2 linked regions of the Alicyclobacillus sp. SO9 genome follow. The protein of the gene in region 1 binds, or shares a complex with, the protein of each later gene. Links are inferred from orthologs where the notes say so. Each region holds a gene or a part of one and is shown on either strand. Other genes may lie near its edges.

What was found.
Region 2: the proteins of secY (region 1) and secG are in contact, whole or in part, in a crystal structure (PDB 5AWW), measured with the Thermus thermophilus proteins. The link is inferred for Alicyclobacillus sp. SO9 from one-to-one orthologs. Residues at the interface, in WP_096411648.1 of Thermus thermophilus: Leu14, Gln16, Arg17, Phe20, Ile34, Pro35, Pro37, Ile72, Arg108, Arg109, Asn112, Gln113, Arg116, Ile117, Ile120, Pro145, Gly146, Trp147, Phe152, Phe155, Val156, Val159, Thr160, Val162, Ala163, Gly164, Ala166, Leu167, Trp170, Glu173; in WP_223903268.1 of Thermus thermophilus: Tyr5, Ile9, Tyr12, Leu13, Ala16, Leu19, Val20, Val23, Leu24, Gln26, Glu27, Pro28, Gln30, Gly31, Ala32, Asp34, Leu35, Met36, Gly37, Gly38, Ser39, Ala40, Asp41, Leu42, Phe43, Ala45, Arg46, Val48, Tyr53, Thr56.

Annotation. Positions count from the first base shown.
Region 1 is NZ_CP066339.1:4,678,018-4,689,701, reverse strand. The notes cover bases 8,691-11,600. They hold secY (preprotein translocase subunit SecY), read left to right. Parts: upstream 8,691-9,463; coding sequence 9,464-10,738; downstream 10,739-11,600. Other genes in these bases: GI364_RS21810 (KOW domain-containing RNA-binding protein), read left to right, coding at 11,427-11,600; GI364_RS21815 (adenylate kinase), read left to right, coding at 10,764-11,414; rplO (50S ribosomal protein L15), read left to right, coding at 9,020-9,463; rpmD (50S ribosomal protein L30), read left to right, coding at 8,808-8,999; rpsE (30S ribosomal protein S5), read left to right, coding at 8,691-8,795. Outside these bases: rpsJ (30S ribosomal protein S10), read left to right, coding at 230-538; rplC (50S ribosomal protein L3), read left to right, coding at 602-1,234; rplD (50S ribosomal protein L4), read left to right, coding at 1,257-1,877; rplW (50S ribosomal protein L23), read left to right, coding at 1,877-2,161; rplB (50S ribosomal protein L2), read left to right, coding at 2,195-3,028; rpsS (30S ribosomal protein S19), read left to right, coding at 3,077-3,358; rplV (50S ribosomal protein L22), read left to right, coding at 3,383-3,733; rpsC (30S ribosomal protein S3), read left to right, coding at 3,741-4,406; rplP (50S ribosomal protein L16), read left to right, coding at 4,410-4,844; rpmC (50S ribosomal protein L29), read left to right, coding at 4,834-5,031; rpsQ (30S ribosomal protein S17), read left to right, coding at 5,059-5,319; rplN (50S ribosomal protein L14), read left to right, coding at 5,341-5,709; rplX (50S ribosomal protein L24), read left to right, coding at 5,793-6,113; rplE (50S ribosomal protein L5), read left to right, coding at 6,139-6,681; GI364_RS21855 (type Z 30S ribosomal protein S14), read left to right, coding at 6,711-6,896; rpsH (30S ribosomal protein S8), read left to right, coding at 6,918-7,316; and 4 more genes. UniProt on the Bacillus subtilis protein: The central subunit of the protein translocation channel SecYEG. Consists of two halves formed by TMs 1-5 and 6-10.
Region 2 is NZ_CP066339.1:1,286,443-1,302,633, forward strand. Bases 6,357-9,319 are described here. They hold secG (preprotein translocase subunit SecG), read left to right. Parts: upstream 6,357-7,699; coding sequence 7,700-7,939; downstream 7,940-9,319. Other genes in these bases: eno (phosphopyruvate hydratase), read left to right, coding at 6,365-7,654; GI364_RS05740 (alpha/beta hydrolase), read left to right, coding at 8,141-8,863. In the rest of the region: GI364_RS05705 (sugar-binding transcriptional regulator), read left to right, coding at 345-1,382; gap (type I glyceraldehyde-3-phosphate dehydrogenase), read left to right, coding at 1,379-2,395; pgk (phosphoglycerate kinase), read left to right, coding at 2,637-3,821; tpiA (triose-phosphate isomerase), read left to right, coding at 3,895-4,659; gpmI (2,3-bisphosphoglycerate-independent phosphoglycerate mutase), read left to right, coding at 4,663-6,219; rnr (ribonuclease R), read left to right, coding at 10,217-12,886; GI364_RS05755 (MarR family winged helix-turn-helix transcriptional regulator), read right to left, coding at 14,064-14,552; GI364_RS05760 (cadherin-like beta sandwich domain-containing protein), read left to right, coding at 15,025-16,191. UniProt on the Bacillus subtilis protein: Involved in protein export. Participates in an early event of protein translocation.

The sequences.
Region 1 (11,684 bases):
TGCGCTCACCACCCTCTGTGATGGCCGTAGCAATTCCCCCTCGTGAATCCTTATAAAATTTTATTAGATTCCTTGTAATCCACACAAATGTCTAGTATACTGTCGAATGTTGGTCTCTGACAGCGATGAGGCAGAAGGTTGCTTATGTGTCCTCAGCCATATGGGGCACCAATGAGGTGGTTTCTGCTGAGCATGTCCATAAAATTGGGCGACAAAGGAGGGAAAACATATGGCGAAGCAAAAGATTCGTATCCGGCTAAAAGCGTATGACCATCAGGTGCTTGATCAATCTTCGGAAAAAATTGTGGATACCGCGAAACGCTCGGGTGCGTTGGTTTCGGGGCCCATCCCGCTGCCGACTGATAAGCAGATTTACACCATTCTGCGAGCACCCCATAAATACAAAGATTCGCGTGAGCAGTTCGAAATGCGAACGCATAAACGTCTGATTGATATCTTAAATCCTACGCCGCAGACCGTAGATGCATTAATGCGTCTGGATCTGCCGTCTGGCGTTGACATTGAAATAAAGCTGTAGTGCCGCATGTGAGCGGAATAAGAATTGACATAGAAGTGTCTTTTGCTTCAGGGAGGTGCGATTATGAAGGGCATTTTAGGCCGTAAGCTCGGTATGACCCAAATCTTCAACGAAGAGGGCGTGGTTGTACCGGTAACGGTAATCGAAGCCGGGCCTTGTGTTGTTCTGCAGAAAAAGCAGGACAGTACAGATGGCTACTCGGCAATACAAATTGGCTTTGCAGATCAAAAGCCGAACCGGGCCACGAAGCCTGAGCAGGGTCATGCCGCTAAGGCTAACACTGCTGCGAAGCGGTATGTTCGCGAATTGCGCGGGGTGGACGTTGACGCGTACGAAGTTGGGCAACAATTAGGTGCCGACGTGTTTGAGAACGGAGACGTTGTCGATGTTGTTGGGACGTCGAAGGGTAAAGGTTATGCCGGCCCGATCAAACGCCACAACCAGCATCGCGGTCCGATGGGACATGGTTCAAAATACCACCGTGGTGTGGGTTCTTTGGGTCCGATTGCTCCTAACCGCGTCATGAAAGGCCAAACCATGGCTGGACGCATGGGCGGAGAACGGACAACGGTTCAGAATTTAGAGATCGTTCGAGTGGACGCCGACCGGAATGTGTTGCTCGTGAAAGGTGCCGTGCCTGGACCGAGGAACTCCTACGTAACCGTTCGAACGGCGGTTAAATCAATATCGAAGTAACGTGTGGAAGGGAGGAATACAGATGCCGAAAGTACCGATGTATAACATCAGCGGAGACCAGGTAGGCGAGTTAGAGCTTGATGACCGCCTGTTTGCGGCTCCGGTTCGAGAAGACTTGATGCACCAGGCGGTGTTGCAATACCTTGCTGGCCAGCGCAGCGGAACTCACAAAACAAAAGGACGCTCCGAAGTACGCGGCGGCGGCAGGAAACCTTGGCGCCAAAAAGGCACAGGACGAGCGCGTCAGGGCAGTATCCGCTCGCCACAGTGGAAAGGCGGCGGCGTGGTCTTTGGGCCGCAACCCCGAGACTACTCACAGCGAATTAACAAGAAGGTTCGGCGGGCGGCACTGTACAGTGCGCTGACCGCCAAGTTTGACGAGGGTAAACTGATTGTTCTTGACGAACTTAGCTTTCCTGAAGTCAAGACGAAGCAGGTTATTTCCCTCATGGGGCAGTTTTCGTTGGAACAGGCTTTGATTGTGGATTCCAGCTTGCAATCCAACACACAGCTGTCGGCTCGAAATCTGCAAAATGTTAAATATACCGTGGCTCAAAGTTTGAACGTTTATGAGCTGCTTAAACACTCCCATATCGTCCTGACCAAGGATGCAGTGGAGAAAGTTCAGGAGGTGTTCGCGTAATGGATCCGCGTGACCTCATTAAGCGCCCGGTTATCACGGAGCGCTCCAGTGACCTGATGGAACAAAACAAGTACGTGTTTGAAGTGGATCGGCGTGGGAATAAAACCGAAATTCGCCAGGCAATCGAGAAAATCTTCGATGTCAAAGTGGCGAAGGTGAATACCATCCGAGTGCCTGGGAAACTAAAGCGGGTTGGCAAAAACGTAGGTCGCACTTCTGAAAGAAAGAAAGCCGTTGTTACATTGGCCGAGGATTCTAAGCCCATTGATTTCTTTGGTGCTTAAATAGGGATTTTGTAATAGAAGGAGGTTATCTCGGTGGGCATCAAAAAGTATCGTCCGACTTCACCGGGTCGTCGGTTCATGTCTGTCTCGACATTTGAAGAAGTCACGACCGACCGACCGGAAAAGTCCTTGCTGGCACCGCTGAAAAAGCGAGCCGGACGAAACCATCAAGGCAAACTTACGACACGCCATCAGGGCGGTGGTCATAAACGCCAGTACCGTATGATTGACTTTAAACGTAATAAAGACGGCGTACCTGCAAAGGTTGCGACAATCGAATACGATCCAAACCGTTCGGCGCGGATTGCGTTGTTGCACTACGCGGACGGCGAAAAGCGTTACATTTTGGCTGTGAACGGGATGAAAGTTGGAGACAAGGTTGTCTCGGGCACCGGAGCAGACATTCGTCCTGGGAACGCGTTGCCGCTATCTGCTATTCCTGTAGGTACTGTTGTGCACAACATCGAATTGAAGGCTGGCCGCGGCGGGCAACTAGCGCGAGCGGCAGGCGCGGCTGCACAGTTGATGGCGAAAGAAAAGGGCTACGCTCAGGTTCGTCTCGACAGCGGGGAAGTTCGGTTGGTGCGTCTCGAGTGTCGGGCAACCATCGGTCAAGTAGGTAACCTTGATCACGAGAATGTGAACATTGGTAAAGCCGGCCGGTCACGGTGGCTGAATAAACGCCCGACGGTCCGCGGTTCTGTCATGAACCCAGTAGACCATCCGCACGGCGGTGGTGAAGGCCGCGCTCCGGTTGGCCGCAAGTCGCCAATGTCGCCTTGGGGTAAGCCGACGCTTGGTAAAAAGACGCGCAAGAAAAATAGTCCGACAGACAAGTACATTGTTCGTCGCAGGAAGAAAAAATAAAAGTTGTTCTAGTACCTAAGCTACGGTATCACGAGAGGAGGTTTTGAGATGAGTCGCTCCTTGAAAAAAGGTCCGTTTTGTGATGACTATCTGATGAAGAAAGTTGAAACCATGAACTCCAGCGGGCAAAAGCGTGTCATCAAGACGTGGTCTCGCAGGTCCACAATTTTTCCGCAGTTCGTGGGACACACATTCGGAGTTCACGACGGCCGCAAGCATGTGCCGGTATACGTATCTGAAGACATGGTAGGACATAAGTTGGGTGAATTCGCTCCTACCCGAACTTTTAAAGGGCACGCAGGAGATGAAAAATCCTCGCGTTCACGGTAGTGAATGATGAAAGGGGGAACAAGCATGGAAGCGACACAAACACGTGCGCGGGCGAGATACATTCGTATTGCGCCCAGAAAAGCGCGCTTGGTTGTAGATTTGATTCGCGGTAAAGAGGTTGGGCAGGCTTTCGCCATTTTGAAGCTGACACCTCGCGGAGCATCGCCTGTAGTGGAAAAGGTGTTGCACTCTGCAGTATCGAATGCCGAGAATAATCACAATATGGACGTTGACAATCTGTATGTTAAAGAAGCGTACGTAGATCCGGGTCCGACCCTGAAGAGGTTCCACCCGCGTGCTCAGGGTAGAGCATACAGCATCATGAAGCGTACGAGTCATATCACCGTGGTTGTTGCGGAGAAAAAGGAGGGATAAAGCCGGCATGGGTCAAAAGGTCAATCCAGTAGGAATGCGCATCGGTGTAATTCGCGACTGGGAATCCAAGTGGTTCGCCAGCAAGAAAGACTATCAAGATTTGCTGCATGAAGACCTGAAGATGCGGGGATTTATCGCCAAGAAACTGAAGGATGCAGCTGTAGCGTCAATCGACATCGAGCGTGCTGCCAATCGAATCAATGTTGTGATTCACACAGCGAAGCCAGGAATGGTGATTGGTAAAGGCGGCTCGGAAGTAGATGCATTGCGCAATCAACTCAATGCTCTGACAGGGAAGAGAGTCCACATCTCCATTTCGGAGATTAAGCAACCCGACTTGTCTGCACAATTGGTAGCGGACAACATTGCCAGCCAGTTGGAACGCCGGGTGTCTTTCCGCCGCGCGATGAAGCAAGGCATTCAACGCAGTGTGAGAGCAGGAGCGCAAGGAATTCGCGTTCAAGTATCGGGTCGCCTTGGCGGCGCTGAAATTGCACGTACAGAAGGTTATTCAGAGGGAACAGTTCCTTTGCACACTTTGCGTGCAGATATTGATTATGCACTATCGGAAGCCCATACCACCTATGGACGTATTGGTGTGAAAGTTTGGATATACCGCGGAGAGATTCTCCCGCAACGGAACAGGAAGGGCGCCGAGGAAGGGGGTAACTAATCCATGTTAATGCCAAAGCGCGTTAAACACCGTAAAGAGCATCGGGGACGCATGAAGGGTAATGCCAAAGGCGGCACAGAGGTGACCTTTGGAGAATTTGGTCTGCAGGCCCTAGAAGCCTCTTGGGTCACGAATCGCCAAATCGAGGCCGCGCGTATTGCGATGACTCGTTACATTAAACGTGGCGGGAAAGTTTGGATTAAGATTTTTCCGAGTAAACCAGTTACACAAAAACCTGCCGAGACTCGGATGGGAAGCGGTAAAGGTTCACCGGAGAAATGGGTAGCAGTTGTGAAGCCGGGTCGAGTGCTGTTCGAGTTGGCTGGCGTAAGTGAGGAAGTAGCGCGAGAAGCGATGCGTCTTGCTGCACATAAGCTGCCAATCAAAACGAAGTTCATTCTTCGTGAGGAAGTAGGTGGTGAGGCTGATGAAAGCTAATGAACTCCGCGACTTGTCCAACGAGGAAATTGAGAGCCGAGTGGACCAGTTGAAGGACGAGTTGTTTAATCTCCGTTTCCAGCTCGCCACCGGACAGTTGGAAAATGTGATGAGAATTCGTCAAGTACGAAAAGATATCGCTCGTGCCAAAACCGTACTAAAGGAACGCGAACTAGGTATTGGTTAAATCTGAGTAGCGAAAGGAGGCGTTTGTGTGGAACGGAATTACCGCAAAGTACGGACAGGGAAAGTGGTCAGTGACAAGATGGAAAAGACCATCGTTGTAGCGGTTGAAGAAAACGTGATTCATCCATTGTATGCGAAGACGGTTCGCAGTACGAAGAAGTTTAAGGTGCATGACGAGAACAATGAAGCACAGAAAGGCGACACCGTAAGAATCATGGAAACTCGTCCGCTGAGCAAGGACAAACGCTGGCGTTTACTAGAAATCATCGAAAAAGCTGTTGTGATTTAACGGTCGAGAGGAGGAAAGACCATGATTCAGCCTCAAACCAGGTTGACTGTTGCGGATAACACTGGTGCAAAGGAAGTAATGTGCTTCCGTGTACTCGGAGGATCGAACCGTAAAACGGCCAATATCGGCGACGTCATTGTCGCTTCTGTGAAGAGTGCAACACCCGGGGGCGTTGTTAAGAAGGGTGACATTGTCAAGGCCGTTGTGGTGCGTACGCGCCGCGGTCTCAGAAGGCCTGACGGATCTTACATTCGCTTTGACGAGAATGCCGCAGTCATTATTCGCGACGACAAGGGACCCCGAGGTACGCGTATCTTTGGGCCTGTTGCAAGAGAACTTCGCGAACGGGATTTTATGAGAATCATTTCACTGGCTCCCGAGGTGCTCTAGTGCCTTGGACCAACGAGTATAAGGAAACTTGCGAGCGGGCATTCCAATCAATTGCCCGGCTTGGCGAGGAGGTGCACTGACAAATGCCGAAAGTACGCATTAAAAAGGGAGACAAAGTTGTTGTTGTCGCTGGTAAGGACAAGAGCAAGAAGGGCAGTGTCCTACAGGTTTTCCCGAAGGAATCCAGGGTTCTTGTTGAGGGAGTGAATGTGGTGAAGCGCCACACAAAACCCAATGCTGCAAATCCTGAGGGCGGTATTTTGGAAAAGGAAGCCCCGATTCACATTTCTAACGTAGCAGTAGCCGATCCCAAAAGCGGAGAGCCTACCCGTGTTGGATACAAGGTTTTGGAAGATGGAAAAAAAGTTCGCTATGCCAAAAAGTCTGGCGAAGTGATTGACTAGTAGCCAGGTGAAAGGAGGCAATACATTGACTCGCTTGTACGATTACTACAAGACGCAGGTAGCTGGAGAATTGATGAAGCAGTTTTCCTACGATACCGTAATGCAAGTGCCGAAGATTGAAAAGGCAGTTGTGAATATGGGTCTCGGTGAAGCTGTACAGAATCCGAAAGCAATAGATGCAGCCGTGGGTGACCTGCAACTGATTACAGGTCAAAAGCCAATTGTTACACGGGCGAAGAAGTCGATTGCTCAGTTCCGTGTGCGGCAAGGGATGCCGATTGGGGCGAAAGTGACCTTGCGCGGTGAGCGGATGTACTATTTTCTCGATAAATTGATGAACATTGCTTTACCCCGTGTCAGGGACTTTAGAGGAGTTTCCCCGAAGGCCTTTGACGGACGAGGAAACTATACTTTGGGACTGCGCGAGCAGTTGATTTTCCCCGAAGTGGAGTATGACCAAGTTGATAAAGTCCGCGGCATGGAAGTTGTAATGGTGACGACTGCCAACACAGATGAGGAAGCGCGAGCTCTCCTGACATTAATGGGCATGCCGTTTCGGAAGTCTTAAGACAAACCACTGACAGGAGGTTTGATGACGTGGCGAAAAAGTCCATGATTATAAAGGCCCAAAGAAAGCCGAAGTTTAGCACGCGGGGATACACTCGTTGCAGAGTATGCGGTCGTCCGCATTCGGTTATACGCAAGTTTGGAATCTGCCGTATCTGTTTCCGTGAATTGGCCTATAAGGGTCAGTTGCCCGGAGTTAAAAAGGCCAGCTGGTAGAGGGAAGGAGGTTTTCGAGATATGGTGATGACGGACCCAATTGCGGATATGTTGACACGAATCCGCAACGCCAACTCGGTGGGACACGATAAAGTTGAAGTACCTGGATCGAACATTAAGAAGGCCATTGCCGACATCTTGAAAAAAGAGGGCTTTGTCCGAGATGCGGAATTTATCTCCGATGAGAAGCAAGGCGTAATTCGCCTGTTTTTGAAATATGGCAAGAACCAGGAAAAGGTTATAACAGGACTCAAGCGCATTAGTAAGCCAGGCCGACGTGTGTATGCATCCCATGATAATGTGCCCCGCGTATTGGGCGGACTGGGGATTGCAGTGCTTTCCACGTCCAGCGGCATTATGACGGATAAAGAAGCTCGGAAGGCGCGCGTTGGCGGAGAAGTACTCTGTTACGTGTGGTAACCGCTCAAGATTGGAGGTGTAAAGATGTCACGGATTGGAAAGAAACCTGTAACAATTCCATCGGGTGTTGAAGTTGGATTCGAGGGTAACGAATTGACAGTGAAGGGGCCAAAAGGTACCTTGACAAGGACGATTCACCCTGAGATGAAGGTGGTCGTGGAGGGCCAGGTGCTCACTGTCGAGCGCCCAAGTGAAAGCAAAAAACACCGGAGTTTACATGGCACTACACGCAGCGTCATTAACAACATGGTTGAAGGCGTAACGAACGGATTCACCAAACGGCTGGACCTGATGGGAGTTGGGTACCGTGCCGCGAAGAACGGGGCTACGGTGACCCTGTCTGTGGGCTATTCACATCCGGTGGAACCCCAAAAGGTGGATGGCATTGACGTGGACGTCCCGTCACCTACCAAACTGGTTGTAACAGGTATTAACAAGGAATTGGTGGGAGAATACGCTGCCAAAGTACGTGAGATTAGGAAGCCTGAGCCGTACAAAGGCAAGGGAATCAAATATGAAGACGAAGTTATCCGCTGCAAGGTCGGTAAAACTGGTAAGAAGTAATTTTGCAGCAGAGAAAGGAGTGACTCCCCGTGATTACAAAAGAGGATCGCAATCGCTCAAGGCAACGGCGGCACCTGCGTGTGCGTAAGAATATCTCTGGCACTTCAGGCCGTCCCCGCCTTAATGTATATCGTTCCAACAAGAATATCTACGCTCAAGTCATTGATGACGCCGCAGGGCAGACTCTGGTCAGTGCTTCTACGCTAGACAGTGAACTGAAGGACGCTGTCAAGAATGGCGGCAGCATCGAGGCCGCTAAGTTGGTAGGCCAATTGGTTGCCAAACGTGCTGTGGAAAAAGGAATGACTTCTGTTGTTTTCGATCGCGGAGGCTATCTATATCACGGACGGATTCAAGCATTAGCGGACGCAGCGCGCGAAGCGGGACTGCAATTTTAATCGAAAGGAAGGTGTCTCTGTGCTCATCGATCCAAATCAACTTCAATTGAGTGAACGCGTTGTAGCTGTGAACCGCGTTGCCAAGGTTGTCAAGGGCGGTCGTCGGTTCTCCTTTTCAGCACTGGTTGTCGTCGGCGATGAAAATGGCTATGTAGGTGCTGGACTGGGCAAGGCCCAGGAAGTTCCTGAGGCCATTCGCAAAGGCATTGAAGATGCAAAGAAGAACCTTATCCAGGTACCCATGAAGAACACCTCAATTCCTCATGAGACCGTTGGTCGCTTTGGCGGCGGACGTGTTCTGATTAAACCGGCACCGGAAGGAAGCGGAGTGATTGCAGGCGGACCCTCCCGTGCGGTACTGGAATTGGCCGGGATTAAGGATATTGTCACGAAATCCCTTGGTTCAGCGAACCCAATCAACATGGTTCATGCTACGCTGGATGCGCTAAAGCAATTGAAACGTGCGGAAGAAGTGGCTCGTCTGCGCGGCAAAACTGTAGAAGAAATTTTCGGTTAAGGAGGAGCAGAGATGGCGAATAAATTAGCTATTACCTTGAAGCACAGTCCCATCGGCCGTCCTCAGAATCAGCGTGACACAGCTTACGCCCTGGGCTTACGGAAGCTCCAACAAACCGTAGTTCGAGAAGATACGCCGATTATTCGCGGGATGGTTAATCGAATTAAGCATCTTGTTGAAGTTAGCGAGGTAGCTGGCGAATAAAAGACAAGGAGGTGTCATTCTTGCAATTACACGATTTAAAGCCTGCTGAGGGTTCGAAACACAGCCGCAAGCGCGTGGGACGCGGAACGAGTTCAGGAATGGGTAAGACTTCGACCCGCGGACACAAGGGTCAATGGGCTCGCTCCGGCGGTGGTGTAAGGCCTGGTTTTGAAGGTGGACAGACGCCGTTTTTCAAGAGACTGCCGAAGCGCGGCTTTTCCAATGCCCGCTTTAAGAAGACGCTCGCAGTGGTCAATTTAGAGAGATTAAACGAGTTTGAAGCGGATACCGTTGTTACTCCGGAACTTCTGAAAGAGCGCCGCATGGTGCGGGAACTGCTTGATGGAGTGAAGGTGCTTGGGTCCGGTGACTTGAATGTAAAACTGACCGTTCGCGCCAACGCCTTTTCCGGAGCAGCAAAGGAGAAGATTGAGGCCGCTGGTGGCACCGTCGAGGTGATATAGGTGCAGACTTTCCTAAACCTGTGGCGACTAAAGCACCTGCGCAGACGTCTGTTCTTTACTCTGATGGTCGTTGCGATTTATCGCATCGGGAGCTACTTTCCTGTCCCGGATATGAACACGTCGTTGCTAAGTAACTCGCAGAACGCCCTGTTTGATTTGCTGAATATGTTTTCCGGCGGGGCGTTCTATCGCTTTTCCATTTTTGCGATGAGCGTTACGCCGTATATTACAGCGTCAATCATCGTGCAGCTACTGCAGTCCGGCGTTGTCACACGGTTCGAGGAATGGCAAAAAGAGGGCGAGTCAGGCCAAAGAAAACTCACGCAGGTGACTCGGTATCTCACAGTGATTTTGGGATTCGTGCAGGCCTCAGCTCTAACATTCAACTTTAGCATGCAACACCTTTTGTATAAGGAGAACTGGTGGTGGTACGCCATCATTGTGGTGACGCTCACTGCCGGGGACACGCTGTTGATGTGGTTTGGTGAGATGATAACGGAGAAGGGCATCGGTAACGGTATCTCCATTATTATCTTCATCAGTATCATTGCACGATTGGGACAGTTGGGGCAGGAAGTTGCCCAGAAGTGGTTTGTCGGTCACTCCTCTGATTTGTTTATCAGTATCTTGAAAGTGGCAATAATGGTGGCTGGCATTATTATTATCTTTGCCTTGATTGTGTACATTCAACAAGCAGAGAGAAGGATTCCAGTGCAGTACGCCAAGCGGGTGGTAGGACGGACAGTCTACAGCGGTCAACAGACCCACATACCGCTTAAGGTAAATGCTGCAGGTGTGATTCCCGTCATTTTTGCAGTATCACTCTTAATGCTGCCCTATGTACTTTCAACATACTTTTCTAAACAGGGTTGGGCTGAGTTTATCATGACGTATCTGTTTCCCAACTCAGCTTGGTACATTGGCGTAGAGGTTGTTTTGATTATCGCCTTTACCTTCTTCTATACTCATGTGCAGATAAATCCAGAGCAGCTGGCAGAGCAGTTGCAGAAGAATGCCGGGTATATTCCGGGTGTCCGCTCTGGATGGGAAACAGAGGAGTATATCATTAAGGTCATCAATCGCATCACAGTGCTCGGAGCGCTTTTCCTAGGCTTCATTTCCGTGTTGCCGTTTCTTTTGCTTTCGGGAGTTGGACTCAACCAAGTGTATCTGGGAGGTACGTCACTTCTGATTATTGTCGGTGTTGCACTACAGACGCTGCAGCAAATGGAAGGCCAGTTGCTACAGCGTCATTACCGCGGGTTCATCCGCTGATTCAGAGGTTCGAGGGGGATATTTGATGCAGATAATTTTGCTGGGAATGCCGGGTGCTGGTAAAGGAACACAGGCGGCGCAAGTCCGCGATGAGTTTGGAATACCGCACATTTCCACTGGAGACATGTTTCGCGCTGCAATTGCAGCTGAGACGCCCCTTGGTCTGGAAGTAAAGGAATATCTGGACAGCGGTAAGCTAGTGCCCGATGAGTTGACCATTCGTGTCGTGAATGAGCGCTTGTCACAGGATGACGCGAACAAGGGGTTTCTGTTGGATGGATTCCCCCGAACACTGGCTCAGGCACAAGCCCTTGATGAGAGTCTGGCAAAGATGGGGAGAACACTGGATACTGCCCTTTATATCCATGTCCCGCAAGAAGTTCTGTTAGCCCGCTTGACAGGACGGCGTATCTGTAAATCCTGCGGAACTACGTATCACCTTGTCTTTCAGCCGCCTGTAGAAGCAGGCGTCTGCGACAAATGTGCCGGTGAACTGTATCAGCGTTCAGACGATACGGAAGAAGCGGTGAAGACCAGGTTGGAGCAGTACTCACAGACAGCGCCTTTGGTGGATTATTATCGCAATCAGGGTGTGTTGCAGCAAGTGGATGGCCAACAACCGATTGATAAGGTCTATAGTCAAGTGAGGAGTATTCTCCTCAAGTTACAGGTTTGAGGTGAGTGGTTGGTGAAGCACATTTCGCTGCCTGAAATTGGCCATATCGTGGAAATCACACGCGGACGCGACGCTGGATTGTACGCAGTCGTAATCGGGCACGTTCCTGATAGATACGTGCTGTTGGCGGACGGCGACGTGCGCAAGGCTGATACACCGAAGAAGAAGAATGTGCTGCATGTGAAGCTCACACCACACCAAATAGATGCGGCTAAGACCAAAGCAAAAGACGGCAAGTATACGAATGCGCAGTTGCGCCACGCTCTCAAG
Region 2 (16,191 bases), 3.4 Mb from region 1 along the record:
GATTCCGATTCTGATTCTGATTCTGATTCTGATCCCGTTTACCTCAGTATTTGTAACACATGTTACAAATACTGGATGAGTTCTCGCCAGATTTTTAGTTGCGAAGCAAATCTAGGAGAGGTAAAATAACCCTAGCAGCGGTCACTTTTGCTATCAGTGGGACTAATTTTGTACCACCGGGACTACGAGAGTCCCTCGCCAGGCACCTCGCCGCGCACGCGCATGATACCTGCACGGCATCTGGATGATACTTGCATGGTATCTGCAGCAGATATGCAGCGACGGTGCCGGATATTTGGTTCCACACTGTGATGTGATTAGGACGTCGTGCAAGGAGGTTCGTCGTGAAGCCAGTGGATTTAGGCGCAATTCGGCGCGTTGTTCCAGAACTGATTGAAGATTTGCAGGCACGTGTACGCATCTTGCAGCGCGTGAAACTGCTGCAGCCTATCGGACGCAGAGGCTTGGCCGTCCAGATGGGTTTGACGGAAAGAGTGCTGAGGTCTGAAGTAGACGTACTGCGCCAGCAGGGACTGCTGGAATTTGCATCTGCAGGCATGTCTGTTTCGGATGAAGGCGAGAGACTTCTGGAACAATTAGATATAGCACTTGCTTCTCTTGATGGCCGAGATGCATTGTCAGGGGCATTATCGCGAATTTTAGAGATACCGCATGTGGTTGTGGTGCCAGGAGACAGCGACGAAGAGAACTGGGTAAAACAGACACTGGGTTATCAAGCTTCGCAGGAACTGGCTGCACGGTTGTCCAGGACAGATGTTTTAGCTGTGACAGGCGGAACCACAATGGCGGCTACAGCAAAGATGATGCCGCAACACGAATTTCCTTCTGTCAAGGTTGTTCCGGCAAGAGGGGGATTAGGCGAAAATGTGTCGCTGCAGTCCAACACAATTGCGTCGGAATTGGCAAAACAGCTCGGTGGGACTTCCATCATGCTGCATGTTCCTGATCAGCTGAGTCAAGACACATTTCACAGACTTGTCCAGGAACCGCATATTCAACAGCGATTGAGTGAAGTTAGGGACGCCACCTTTGTTCTCCACGGAATTGGTGACGCCATGAAAATGGCAAAACGTCGTCAGATGGACGACTCCGAAGTAGAAGTCCTAAATACTTCCGGAGCCGTGGCAGAGGCGTTTGGTTACTATTTTAACGCTTATGGCGAGACCGTTTACTCCATGACGACTGTCGGACTCCGGTTGGCTGATATCAATCACATTCGGGTCATAATGGCAGTCGCCGGCGGTCACAGCAAAGCGCGCGCAATGGCGGCAGCGGCAAAAGCTTATCGGATTGACGTGCTTGTCACCGATGAGGGAGCTGCCAAACAAATCATTCAGCACTATGGAGGCGATGAGCAATGACATTGAAAGTTGGAATTAACGGATTTGGACGCATTGGACGCAACGTGTTTCGCGCTGCTATGAATCGTGAGGATATGGAGATTGTTGCCGTCAACGACTTGACGGATGCAGAGACGCTGGCAATGCTGCTGGAATATGACTCTGTGCACGGCAGGCTTCAAGCTGATGTCCGGGCTGTAGAGGGAGCCATCATGGTGGATGGGAAGAAGGTTCAGGTTTTGGCTGAACGCGATCCCGGAAATCTTCCTTGGGGTAAACTCGGTGTCGATCTCGTTATCGAATCCACCGGCCGCTTCACTAAGAAGGAGCAGGCAGAAGCACATATTACCAAAGGCGGTGCCAAGAAGGTTGTCATCTCTGCACCTGCCAAAGGCGAAGATATTACCATTGTCATGGGTGTCAACGAGGATAAGTATGATCCTGCCAACCACCACGTGGTTTCCAACGCCTCCTGTACGACCAACTGCTTAGCGCCAGTAGCGAAAGTGCTGGATGAGGAGTTTAAAGTTGTCAAAGGCTTGATGACAACAGTTCATTCCTATACAAATGACCAGCAAATTCTTGACTTGCCCCACAAGGATATGAGGCGTGCTCGTGCCGCAGGACTCTCCATCATTCCAACGACGACCGGCGCAGCAAAGGCAGTCTCCTTGGTTCTGCCGCAATTAAACGGTAAATTGAACGGTATGGCTATGCGTGTACCGACACCAAACGTATCCATTGTTGACTTGACAGTGGAAGTCGAAAAGGATGCTACTGTCGAGAGTGTTAACGAGGCATTGAAAAAGGCAACGGAGGGAAGCTTGAAAGGCATCATGGGGTATTCCACCGAGCCTCTGGTTTCAAAGGATTACAACGGAGATCCTCGCTCTTCCATCGTAGATTCACTATCCACCATGGTGATGGACAACATGGTGAAAGTCTTGTCCTGGTATGACAACGAGTGGGGTTACTCAAACCGTGTTGTTGATTTGGCTGCATACATCGGAAGCAAAATGCCTGTCAACGTGTAATGTACATCCAACTCTGCAACTTTTGAGTCTGCAGAGGGTCTGATACAATAGAAGCCAATGGGGAGGATCCGCGTGTTCTCCCCATTTTACTGGGGAAAACACGTGATCTGCTGGTGTGACATTGATGTTGTTAAGGCATGAATGAAGTGCATGCACCCATGAACATGAACGCCGCCGTAAGGAACCACGAAAGACCGGAGAACGAAGCTCGTACGAGCCAAGGAGGCTTCTTTCCATGAACATGAACAAGAAAACGATTCGCGACGTGGACTGGCAAGGTAAGAGAGCGCTGGTACGCGTGGACTTTAACGTGCCGATGAACGGAGATACGATTACCGACGACACGCGGATTCGCGCCGCCCTTCCTACAATCCGTTATTTGATTGAAGAGGGTGCGAAAGTCATTTTAATGAGCCACTTGGGACGTCCAAAAGGAGAGCGGATGCCTGAGTACTCGCTGCAACCGGTAGCGTTGCATTTGATGGAGCTTTTGAAGGAAGCTAACGTCAAGTATGTGCGTGATTGTGTCGGCGACGATGCGGAGTCCGCGGCAGCAGCCATGGAAAACGGGGACGTACTGTTGCTGGAAAACCTCCGTTACCATAAAGAAGAAACTAAGAATGATGAGAGCTTTGCGAAGCAGTTGGCTGGTCTTGGCGATGTGTATGTCAACGATGCCTTTGGCACAGCCCATCGGGCTCATGCATCGACAGCTGGTGTTGCAGCGTACTTGCCAGCAGTCGCAGGTTTTTTGATGGAGAAGGAAATTGCGGTTATGGGGGAAGCGTTGGCTAATCCTGATCGTCCCTTTGCAGCCGTTATTGGCGGTGCCAAAGTATCTGACAAAATTGGAGTCATTGAAAACCTGTTGGACAAGGTCAACCAAATTTTGATTGGCGGCGGAATGGCCAATACGTTTTTGAAGGCTCAAGGTAAACAGCTTGCCCAATCGCTAGTTGAAGAAGATGCGCTCACTACAGCTTCTACATTACTCAAAGCGGCTGAAGCCAAAGGATGTGAGTTTTTACTTCCCACCGATTTGGTCGTGGCAGAGAGTTTCGACAAGAACGCTGCATACGAAACCTATGCCGTCGATGCTATGCCTGAACAGGGGATGGCTCTCGATATTGGACCGGAAACTGCCAAGCGCTACCAGTCCGTCATCGAAGCGGCGAAGACGGTCGTCTGGAACGGCCCCATGGGCGTCTTTGAAATGCCTTCATTTGCAGTGGGTACCAAAGCGATTGCAGAGGCTATGGCAAAAGTCGACGGGACTACGATTGTAGGCGGCGGAGACTCCGTGGCTGCAGTTGAAGAAATGGGCCTGGGGAACAAAATGTCCCATGTTTCAACAGGCGGCGGCGCTTCCTTGGAATTTCTTGAAGGCAAAGATTTGCCAGGCGTAGAAGCTCTTACAGACAGGTAATTGGTTCGGTTTTAGCTTGCATCCTGGTTTAGCACCAAAGACTCACAGGAAAAATTCAAAGGAGGACTGCTGCGTGGCGAGAAAACCTTTGTTAATGGGGAATTGGAAGATGAATAAAACCGTTGCAGAGGCTCGTGAGTTTGCCGAGCAACTTGGACAACAGTCGCAAAGCCTGTGCAACGATGCGGACTATGCTGTCTGCGCCCCTTTCACAAGCTTACATATTCTTCGTGTGATGCTGCCGGCCAATGTGAAACTGGGGGCACAGAACGTACACTTTGAAGAACACGGTGCATATACCGGCGAAATTTCCGCGTCTATGTTGAAAGAGTTTGAGACAGTCTATGTGTTGGCAGGTCACTCAGAACGCAGACAACTCTTTGGAGAGACCGACGAAATCATCGCCAAGAAAGTAAAGGCCATACTCAGTCAGCAAATGACGCCCGTGCTTTGCGTCGGTGAAGTGCTCGACCAACGAGATGCGGGGAAGACTTTGGATGTAGTTCGGAATCAGTTGAACAAGGGACTGGCCGAACTAACCGAAGCAGAAATAGGCCGCTGCGTCGTGGCTTACGAGCCAGTTTGGGCAATCGGCACAGGCCGTACCGCCACGTCCGAGCAAGCTGAAGAAGTCATAGCGGAGTTGCGCGCCGCTCTCCGTCAAAAAGTCGGTGCTACAGCAGACGACATTCGCATTCTTTATGGCGGCAGTGTCAAACCCGCCAATGTAGCTGAACTGTGCTCACAGCCGAATATTGACGGTGGACTTGTCGGTGGAGCCAGCCTGCAGGCGGATTCTTTTGCGCAAATGGCGGCTGAAATTTGTAAGGGGGTGTAACCCATGGACAACGCAGACTTTACACGTCAGAAGGCGCCTGGGACGAGCCCGGTTGCGCTTATCATCCTAGACGGCTTTGGCATGCGTGATACGGTCGTCGGAAACGCAGTCGCTCAAGCTAACAAGCCAGTTTTTGATGGTATCTGGAAGGAGTATCCGCACAATTATCTACGTGCCAGTGAGTTAGCTGTGGGATTGCCTGAAGGACAGTTCGGAAACTCGGAAGTCGGACACTCAAATATCGGGGCAGGCCGCATTTTATATCAGGACTTGACCCGTCTGAACGAAGATGTGAAGACAGGTGGATTTTACGAGAATCCAGTTTTGAAGCAAGCCGTCAACCACGCGTCGGAGCATAACAGCAGTCTTCATCTCTTGGGTCTTGCGTCTAACGGCGGCGTGCACAGTCATATCCGGCACTTGTACGCATTGCTAAAACTTGCAAAGAATAGCGGACTGAAGAAGGTCTATGTGCACGTTGTGACAGACGGCCGCGATGTATCTCCCACATCTGGAATCGACTTTGTACGCAATTTACAGCAACAGATGGATGAAATTGGTGTGGGTCAGATTGCGTCTATTGTGGGCCGGTATTATGCAATGGACAGGGATAATCGCTGGGAGCGCACCGAACTGGCATACAGAGCCATGGTTTACGGCGATGGCAAGAAAATGACAGACGCGGTTCAGGGCGTTCAAGAAAGCTATGATGCGCATGTGACAGACGAATTTATTAAGCCCATTGTCATGACAGATGAGAACGGCAATCCGGTGGGTCAAATCAAGAGTGACGACGCCGTCATTATGTTCAACTTCCGTCCTGACAGAGCAATTCAGATTTCTCGAGCTTTCACCAACGAAGACTTTCGCGAATTTGACAGAGGAGCGGATTCCCCTCATGTCTACTATGTTTGTATGACAAAGTTCAGTGAGTCCGTCAATGCAGACGTCGCCTACAAGCCCGTCAGTCTGGACAATACTATGGGAGAGGTCCTGGCTCAAAATGGACTAACCCAACTGCGGGTCGCAGAAACTGAAAAGTACCCTCATGTCACATTCTTTTTCTCGGGTGGACGGGAAGCAGAATTTCCTGGGGAAGAACGCGTTTTAATTCCTTCGCCCAAGGTCGCAACCTATGACCTGCAGCCTGAAATGAGCGCTTACAAAGTGGCGGATGCCGCAGCCAAGCGAATCAAATCAGGGGATATTGACGTAATGATTCTCAACTTCGCCAACCCGGATATGGTTGGACATACGGGTAGTCTGGAAGCTGCCATTAAAGCTGTAGAAGCGGTGGATACATGCCTTGGAACAGTCCTGGAGGCCATCGAAGAGCAGGGTGGGGTCGCCTTAGTTACGGCCGATCACGGTAATGCCGACATCATGATTGACGACAAGGGTGATGTCTGCACAACACATACCCTCAGTCTCGTACCGCTGGTGGTGACGAAGCGCGGTGTCACTGTGCAAGAAGGCATACTGGCAGACCTGGCTCCCACAATGCTGAAGCTCTTGGGAGTAGCACAGCCTGAAGAAATGACGGGCAAACCGCTGATTTAAGTAATAGCGCTGATTTAAGTAATGGCGAGGTAAGACCGGTATGGTGCAGATTCCGCCTCCGTGCCATAATAAGGGGCGGTACATAACCGGATAGTTGAGAAGGATGCAAAGGTCTTAAAAAATACACTGCGAAGGAGAATGCCTGATGTCCGAGATTTTTGATATTCATGCAAGAGAAGTCCTTGATTCTCGTGGAAATCCTACTGTAGAAGTTGAAGTTGAACTAGACAGCGGTGCTGTAGGACGTGCAATTGTGCCGTCTGGTGCATCTACGGGTGCCCATGAGGCTGTCGAGCTGCGAGATGGAGACAAGAATAGGTTCAATGGCAAAGGTGTGAAAAAGGCAGTTGCCAACGTGAACGAAATTATCACACCGGAGTTGGTGGGTGAAGAATCTACTGAACAAGTAGACATCGATGAAGCACTGATTGCTCTTGACGGAACCGACAACAAAGGAAAACTGGGTGCCAATGCGATTTTGGGTGTCTCCATGGCTGTTGCAAGGGCTAGCGCCGCAGAACTGGGATTGCCTTTGTATCGCTATCTTGGCGGGACGTACAGTAAGGTACTGCCTACACCCATGATGAACATTCTGAACGGCGGCAAGCACGCAGATAATACTGTGGATATCCAGGAATTTATGATTGTCCCCCATGGCGCAGAAAGCTTCCGTGAAGCACTGCGGATGGGCGCAGAAGTGTACCATAGTCTGAAGAAGGTTTTGAGTGCAAAGGGCCTCGAAACCACCGTTGGCGACGAAGGCGGATTTGCTCCGAATCTGAAAACCAATGAAGAAGCGATTGTGGCAATTGTGGATGCCATTGAGAAAGCGGGCTATAAGCCAGGAGAGCACGTCTCCATTGCTCTGGATGTAGCGTCTACGGAACTTTATGAAGACGGCAAGTACAACTTCAAGGGTGAGGGTGTCGTAAGAACAGCAGATGAGCTCATTAGCTACTACGAGTCCCTCGTGTCCCGTTATCCCATTGTCTCTTTGGAAGACGGTTTGGCCGAAGATGACTGGGACGGTTGGCAAAAACTCACCACGGCTCTTGGCAGTAAGGTTCAGCTCGTTGGCGACGATTTGTTTGTGACCAATACTAAACGATTAAGACAAGGCATAGAGTCTAAAGTAGGCAACTCCATTCTCATTAAGGTAAATCAGATTGGAACCTTGACAGAGACATTTGCGTGTGTTGATATGGCAACCAGGGCAGGTTACAGCTCAGTGATTTCGCACCGATCAGGTGAGACCGAAGACACCACAATTTCGGACATTTCTGTCGCACTGAATACCGGTCAAATCAAAACCGGTGCTCCAACCAGAACAGACCGAGTTGCGAAATACAATCAACTGCTTCGTATTGAGGAGATGCTTGGTGCCAGTGCCACTTATGCAGGTCTATCCACATTTGTCCGCTCGGCCAATTCGTGATAGACTTAATCTCACGTATGCGGGGACGAGTGGAGGTGACACGGGATGTTAACGGCTGCCAAGATTGTCTTGGTCATCCTATGTGTCTTGTTGATAACAGTGATTTTGTTCCAATCTGGACGAAGTGCAGGACTGTCCGGAGTCATCACAGGAGGTGCAGACCAGTCCGTAAATAGGAAGTCGAGAGGACTGGATTCCTTCCTTGCCAAAGTCACTGTGGTCATTGCAGTTCTGTTTTTTGCAACGACACTTTTTATTGCTTATATGTTTACGCACACACTCTAAGAGAAAGGCGTCGTCCTCGCAGGTCGGCGCCTTTCCTGCGGCTATTGTGGACAAGGCGAATGGCAGGTACATATGACGGTACATGCAATTTCTATTTGAACTGCAGGATTTGGAAATTGACGAGGATGGACGCCGGGAAGTACACTCGCAGAGTCTCGAGATTTCTTGTGTTCACAGGAACAACCGTGGGAGGAACGTAGCATGGGCAAAGACGCGTGTATCCTTGTGCACGGATTTACAGGGAGCCCAGAGGAATTAGAACCCTTAGCCAGTGTGTTGGAGAAATCCGGATACCAGGTTCTGTTGCCAGTTCTCGCAGGGCACTGCGGAACCAAGGAAGACCTGAAGAAAGCCACGGCTGTCGGATGGATACGGGGTGTAGAAGAAACCCTGAAGGAAGCTATGCACCAGTACGAAAAAGTACATTTAATCGGATTTTCTGCAGGTGCTATGGTCTGCGCAGTTTTAGCCGCAAAATACCCCGTTGAATCGGTCACCATGTTGGCTCCAGCAGTGTACTACCTTGGCTCAAAGCAAACGTTTCGAGAAATGGCCAACCTGATTAAGGCAACATGGAACTCCAATGGCTTCTCTCGTGATGACCTCAAAACGCGGATGGATAAAATGTCTCAGGTTCCTCTTAAGAGTGTTCAGCAGATGCGGCGCCTAGTCACCAGAGGAAAGGCAGCTCTTCCTGATATATCGCAGCCAGTGTGCATTATACAGGGCCGCCAGGACGAAATTGTAGAACCAAGAGGTGCTGAATACGCCCACGCGACCGTCTCTTCATTTATTAAAGAGATTCACTATTTAGAAAATTCCGGTCATATGCTTTGTCTCGAAGGAGACCGAAACAAGGTGCAACAGTACGTATTAGACTTCCTTGACAGTCTGCAAGTGGAGCAACAGCGGAATTCGTCTTAAGTTGACGTTGATGTTGTTAAGGTTGTCAGGACCGGATGGGTGCGGGCGTTAAGGTGAGGCAGTTGGAGTTAATACGGTTAGAGTTGGTGCGGTGAGTCAGGGAGGGTGCGGTTCAGGTGGGGCTGTTAGAGTTGGTACGGGGTGAGTTGGTGAGGGCGGTTTAGTGCCTGAAAAGATCCCTATTCACCGTAACGGCTGTGGGATTGTGATCCCAATGATCTCTAATGCCACCTTGCCGAAGAGATTAGTGTCATAAATGGACACTAATCTCGGCAGCGTCAAAAGGGTGCGGGGGTGTTAAGGAGCAAAGGGATCCCTATTTTGGAGGACCTGTTGGTGATAGTGATCGAAACCATCACTATTGTCTGGGAGGTATCAAAATAGGGAGCGAAACGATCACTAAGCCACAATCTTCCTCATATCTTCCTCATATCTTCCTTATATCTTCCTCATATCATTCCTCGAATCGAAGCAGTTTTCAATTTTCCACCAATCTCTAGTTGGAAGTTGCGTTCCTTTTTACCACATTAGCTTTTCGTCGATGTCATCAGAGACCGCGCACCGGCTCTGCTGTGCATCGAACTGGATGTAACAGTATTCAAAGTTAATAAATTCCTCTATTCTGCTCATGTCTTGTTCAAACCCGTTAAATCCTGTCGATCCCGCTGCCGTGGCAGGCTGGCAGGACTGGCGTGCGGCAGTTAGTGATCGCCGTAGTCCTTAATGGTGCTGGCCCAATGGGATTGGGATCTCAATGATCCTTAATGCTCCGTGCCCGGGAACGTTATTGTCATAAATGCTCCCTAATGTGGGAGACGGCAGAAAGGAGGGTAGGTAATAGGGAGCAACGGGATCACTATTCAAGACGGTCCGCTTGCAATAGTGATCGAATGGATCACTATTCTTTGGCGCGCTTAGTGATAGGGAGCAAAAGGATCCCTATCACTAAGCGCACTGGACAGGAGAACTGAGCCCGGACGAAGAACCTTAGAGCGACGCTCAGCTGCGTTCAGCACCATCTTCCTCCACTCCATTTCCGAAAGTGTATTTGTCCATGGCCAAACCCGCTCTTTGCTTTTTTGACATTATGGTATAAAGTGGACGCTTAGAGTATTGTCAAGCTGTGCCTGGAAACAATGATAGTAAGACAGCGCTGAAGACAGCAGTTGCTTGCTGCGCGAGTAATTGTAGACCCTTGTTGTAGAAGTAAGTCCAGTTGCTTACTGGGAAAGTAAATCCAGGTGATCTACTGGAGAAGCGACGGCGGCTGCTTTACTGGAGAAGTACAGCAATGACGGTGACGTCAAAGTACAGGGCTAGTTCAGGCCAGCGTGAAAGCGGGAGTTGAGTGTATTGTTTGACCGTGAAACGGTTTTGGAATTTATGAGGCACGATGTGTACAGGCCTCTTACCGTGCAAGAACTGACAGAGGAATTTCAAGTGGAAGCGGCAGATGACTTCAAGGAGTTTGTACGGCTTTTGAATGAAATGGAGGATAACGGAGACGTTGTCCGGACCCGAACCAATCGCTACGGTGTGCCGGAGCGGATGAACCTTGTGGTGGGCAAGTTGCAGTTGAAAGCACGGGGGTTTGGGTTTCTGTCACCGGATCAATCCGATGAAGAAGACGTCTACGTCGCTGCCACCGATTTAAACGGGGCCATGAGCGGTGACCGAGTGATGGTGCGCATCGAAAAGCGGGCCTCAGGGAATCTGCGCGAGGGCCAGGTGATTCGGATATTGGAGCGGGCTCAACAGCGAGTCGTCGGTGTTTTTACCCGCCATCGGAACCACGCCTTTATTGCACCCATGGACAGGCGGTTCCCTCAAGATATTTTCATTGACAAGGACGACATGGCAGATGCCCATGACGGCTATGTTGTCGTTGTTGAAATTACGTCGTTTCCGACCGTAACCAGGGGGCCGGCAGGCAGGGTTGTAGAGGTTCTGGGTCATCCGGATGCACCAGGCATCGACATTTTAGCTGTGGTTCGCAAGTACGGTCTGGAGGAAACCTTCCCTGAAGACGTTCTGACCGCTGCTGAGGAAATTCCCTTGGAGTTGTCCGAGAAGGATTACGAAGGCCGCAGAGATTTGCGGGATGAGACTATTGTCACCATCGACGGCGAAGATGCCAAAGACTTGGATGATGCCGTTCACGTGCGGCTTCTGGAAAACGGAAATTATTTGCTTGGTGTCAGCATCGCGGACGTCGGCTATTACGTGAAGGAGAACGGTGTGCTCGACAGGGAGGCTTTGAGCCGTGGTACCAGTGTCTACCTGGTCGATCGCGTTATTCCCATGCTCCCCCAACGCCTCTCCAACAACATCTGCTCTCTGAATCCTCACATTGACAGGTTGACCATGACCTGTGAGATGGAGTGGACACCTGATGCTGAGTTGGTGCGGCACGACATTTACCCAAGTGTCATCCGGACAACGGAGCGTATGACCTATACCAATGTCAAGAAGATTCTCGCCGATCACGATGAAGCCGCTCGCCAAAGGTACCGCCCGCTGATTCCAATGTTTGAGCATATGGAAAAGTTGGCGTTGGTCTTGCGGGGTCGGCGGATGAAACGCGGCGCAGTCGACTTTGACTTTGACGAAATCAAGGTTGCCGTTGACAACCTCGGGCGTCCTATCGATATTGCTCCGCGCCAGCGATCGATTGCCGAACGCATCATTGAAGAGTTCATGCTCGCTGCCAACGAAACCGTTGCAGAGCACTTCCACTGGCTCAATGTACCATTTTTGTACCGTGTTCACGAAGAACCGGATGTCAGTAAGATGTCCGAGTTCAACGAGTTCATCCATAACTTCGGTTATCACGTAAAGGGCGTCGGGAACGTTGTGCATCCCCGTGCACTGCAGGAAGTCTTGGATAAAGTGCGGGGCAAACGCGAGGAGCGGGTGATTTCAACCTTAATGCTGCGATCGATGCGGCAAGCTCGCTATGCACCTGACTGTACAGGCCACTTTGGTCTTGCTGCTGACTACTATACCCACTTTACGTCACCCATTCGTCGTTATCCGGATCTTATGATTCACCGGATTATGCGTGAGATTCTCACGAAGGGCAAACTGTCCGAACAGCGGGAAGAGCAATTGCATGAAAAGGTTGACTACGCAGCCCTTCGTTCCAGTGACAGGGAGAGGAATGCGCAGGATGCTGAGCGCGAATGTGATCAACTCAAAATGGTCGAATACATGCAGCAGCACCTCGGTGAAGAATTCGATGGTCTCATCAGCGGTGTGACTCAGTTCGGTTTATTCATCCAGTTGAAGAACGGTGTGGAAGGCCTGATTCACATCAGTTACTTGACCGATGATTATTATGTTTTAAACGACAGGCAGATGGCTCTGGTGGGTGAGCGAAACCGACGTGTTTTCCGCCTCGGCGATCCCGTTCGCGTCAAAGTTGCCGCCGCCAACAAGGAAGCCCTCACCATCGACTTTGAGATGATGGAGCATTACAGAGAAGGTACAATGGTCTTTGCATCAGGGCAGGCCGTCGTCGAATACGACGAAGACTTGGGTCCCGAAGACAGAGAGCGCCGCGTTGCAGAGCGCGAATACCTCTCGCGGCCCCAGCGTCCCGGCAGAGGCGGCCGAGGACGCGACAGGTCTGCACGAGGTAGAGACGACCGAGACAGGAACGACAGCAGAGGCGGTCGGAGTCGAAGCCAAGGAAAACGGAACGGACCCGGAACCCGCAAGGGCTCAGCAACCCGGAGAGCAGGCGGGTTTGGTGCCGGGGATGACAGCCGCACAGGCAGCAGCCAGAGCAGCAGTAAAGGCAGTAGCAAGGGCCGAAAAGGAAAGTATACCAAGACCAGGTATGGAAAAGGCAAGGGCAAAGGTAGAAGTAAAGGTGCCGTAGAGACTTTGGACCATGACGTTGATGGTGCAGTGCCCGGGACTTCAGAAATTGAGAGTAAAGCCAAGTCCAGCCAAAAGAACGGAAAAAAAGGCAAGAAGAAGCGTAAAAAGAGCAAGAGCAAGGCAGCCAAGTCAGAGTGAGCTCGTAAAAGCTTGTAAAGGCTTGTAAAGGCTTGTAAAGGCCGAAGTCACCTCAAGTTGCATGGTCGGGAACCAGGTTGACGCTTTTGACCATTCCGCGGTATAATTGCAACCCGCCCCGAAGGCCATGACTGACTGCGTCGGTCATGTCGCCTGATGACAGGGCGGAAAAAGCAGGAAACGACGGAACGAATTTAGACTGTCGTAAAGTCGCCGCATGATGTAGAATAGAAGTGTAGCCAAGCGCAGTAAGTACTGTGTGCTACGCGTACTTCGTGCAAGGCAACAAACAGGCATTACAGGAATTACAAGCACTACGGTGTTTAACCAGTTACCACTTGTGCTCGAGCTGTACAGCTATGCTGGTGTTATGCAGTTGTGTTGTGCAGTGACGTCGAGCCTCATACATGGGGGCGTTTTGGATTCGACGGGGATTGTTTGAGCATGAATGGCGGGTCGTGGGGCTGCGAGGCCACGTAAAAAACGCAGACCTAAATGTAACTGGCAAAGCAAAAAGCTTTACCTCAAACAGCAATTTAGCCCTAGCTGCTTAATTGTAGTTAGGCCATCACATTGAGTGTCGCCCGTGCACACGCTGTGATGCCAACCTAGCGGGATAGCTGACGGTAGATGTTCGCGGACCGCCAGCGAAAAATCGCGAACTTACTCATGGCGGAGCGTGTGCGTCCGCGTCGTCTGAGGACATCTAGTAGGCGTACTACACCCGTAGAAGTTCATGTGGCGAGGTCTTCGGACGCGGGTTCGATTCCCGTCGCCTCCACCACACGAAAGCACCCGAAAGGGTGCTTTTTTCGTGTGGTGGAAGGGATGAGGCAGAAAGGCCGCCACGGGTTCAGTCCCGCGCGGACGAGCGGTCTGTGCGAGGAGCACGGCATCTGTTTCAGTCCGCTAAGGTTTGCATCGTGGAGTTGGCGTCCGCAGGCAAAAATTAATGGAGAAACGGATATTCCCGTCGCCTTCACCAAGGACGTGCCAGTGCATTCATAACTCCACCGCAAGATACACGAACTTCATGCCAGGAACCGACCCGACTTATATCAATCTACTCCACATTCGTTCGATTATGGCTAAACAAACACAGACCAGTCCGCGATTGCAAAAATCGTCTATACGCTCAATGACTTTCAGCTAGTGTCTAACAGCCAATCATCTGGAACTACATATTCGTATCATCGAAAAACTCTAGCGCCAGCTTCTCGAGTTCGCCGAGTTTTCGGAGCAAGTCGTCCTCTTCAATCATCCGTATTACTTTTTGCAGGACATTCTGTTGACTCTTACTGAATTTGAATACATTCTGAACCATTGCTTCTCCTTGCGAACTGAGAGAAAGTTCGGTGATTCGGCCATCGTCTGGATAGGGATGTTTCTGGATAACACCCGACTTAACAAGTCCCTTGACTAAAGTGGAGACGGAATTGTGGGACAAGCTAGTGCGTTTTGCAAGTTGCGTATACGAGAGTCTCGAACTGCTGAGTGCCAGTGCCCGGACCAAATAGTACTGAGCTTCAGTTAGACCAATACTCTTGCCAACTTTGGTTCGGATGCGTTCCTGTACTTTACAATAACGGCGCATGGCCATGTATAACTGAAATGGTAAGTCAGAATCAGTCGTTGAAACATTAATTTGTTGGTCGACATCGGACATGAAAATATCCTCCAATCCTTATGGGGTAACAGGGCGACATCATGACATCAGAAAATCTGTATTGCATATCAACATATCGTCCTGTAACACCAGCCCGGAACCATTGACCATCTGATGAAGAAGGCGTCTTGTCCTAAGATCTCTACCTTGTCTTGTCATCTCCAATACAAGAATCCCAATTCATGTGTAGCCAACTCATTACGTGAGGTTATCAAATAAGGCTTATTACTAATCTCGTTTGGACATATGTCGTTATTGATATTTTATAGTATAATTGTGCATGTCAAATATGTTCAACTGGGGTCGAAAGTGGTGTAACAAGTGAAGAATCATATCTGCAATTCCTACCTCCCTATGTGGACCACTCCAAGAGCAAGTGTGGAATTACTTTCGTGATAATCCCCCAACGTGTTGGAATAACCCGATAACCAAGAACGGATAACGACGTGCACTCATTAAAGGGGAGAAAAATGTGAAAAAACGCAAGCATTGGCTACGAAGTGGTGCTGCTCTTATGGCAGCTGGGTGGGTGATGCTGCTTACACCTGCACCATCCGCTTTTGCAGGCACAACGGTTTCTGCGCCTACGCAGACCACTAATCTCGGTGGAAAAACATATTACGAAATCACTTCGGTTGGACAACTAGAATACATCGATGAGCACCAGACTTCTACGTGGTTGTCTCGGAACTATTTGTTGATGAGCAATATTGACCTCAGTGGTTACAACTGGGTCCCGTTTGGGAGCAGCAGTATTTCATTTACCGGCACATTCGACGGTGGCGGCTATACGATATCCCATGTAACCATCAATAATAAGACGTTTTATACAGGTTTCTTCGGTTATATTCTTAAAGCTGGAACTATTGAAAACGTCGGATTGACTAGCGTGAATGTAGCCGGTACCGGTTATGTCGGTGGGTTAGTGGGAGAAAGCTTTGGAAGCATTACAAATGCCTATGTCTCCGGGAGCGTGAAATCAACCGGATCAAACGTCCCTGCCGGCGGTTTAGTGGGAATGAACTACGGATCCATTACAAACGCCTTTGCCATCGGGAGTGTGAGGGGAGGGAGCGCTTCTAATGCCGGCGGATTAGTGGGAGACAACGAAAGTTCCATTTCGAATGCCTATTTCACCGGAAGTGTGAGTGTTGGCAGTGGCGCTAAGGCCGGAGTTGTGGCATATAACCATGGAAGTGTGAGTGATAGTTATACGAATGTTTCTCCATTAAGTGCTTACAATGTAAAAGGATGGAGCTCCGTCACTGGATCTTCCGTGCAGTCGTTATCGAATATGGAACTACAATCGACCTACGGTTCCGGGTGGGATTTTACGACCTCGGCAACAGTTGGAATTCCCAGTCCAAAAACATTTCCTACTAATCTTAATTCAGTCACGGTATCCGGTACCACAGGGGCGGCAATCACGAAAGGAAACAAAATAACTTATAAATATCTAGAAAATACGATTGGTACAATAACGCTCAGTGATTCTAGTGGACACTCACAAAATGTGTCTGTTAGTCCCGGTCAGTCAACGGTAACTATCACCAATGGGGCATTTCAAGGTTTGACGCTTCATTATACGGATCACAATAATAATCAAATATATGCAAATACCATCACCATTACAGGACCC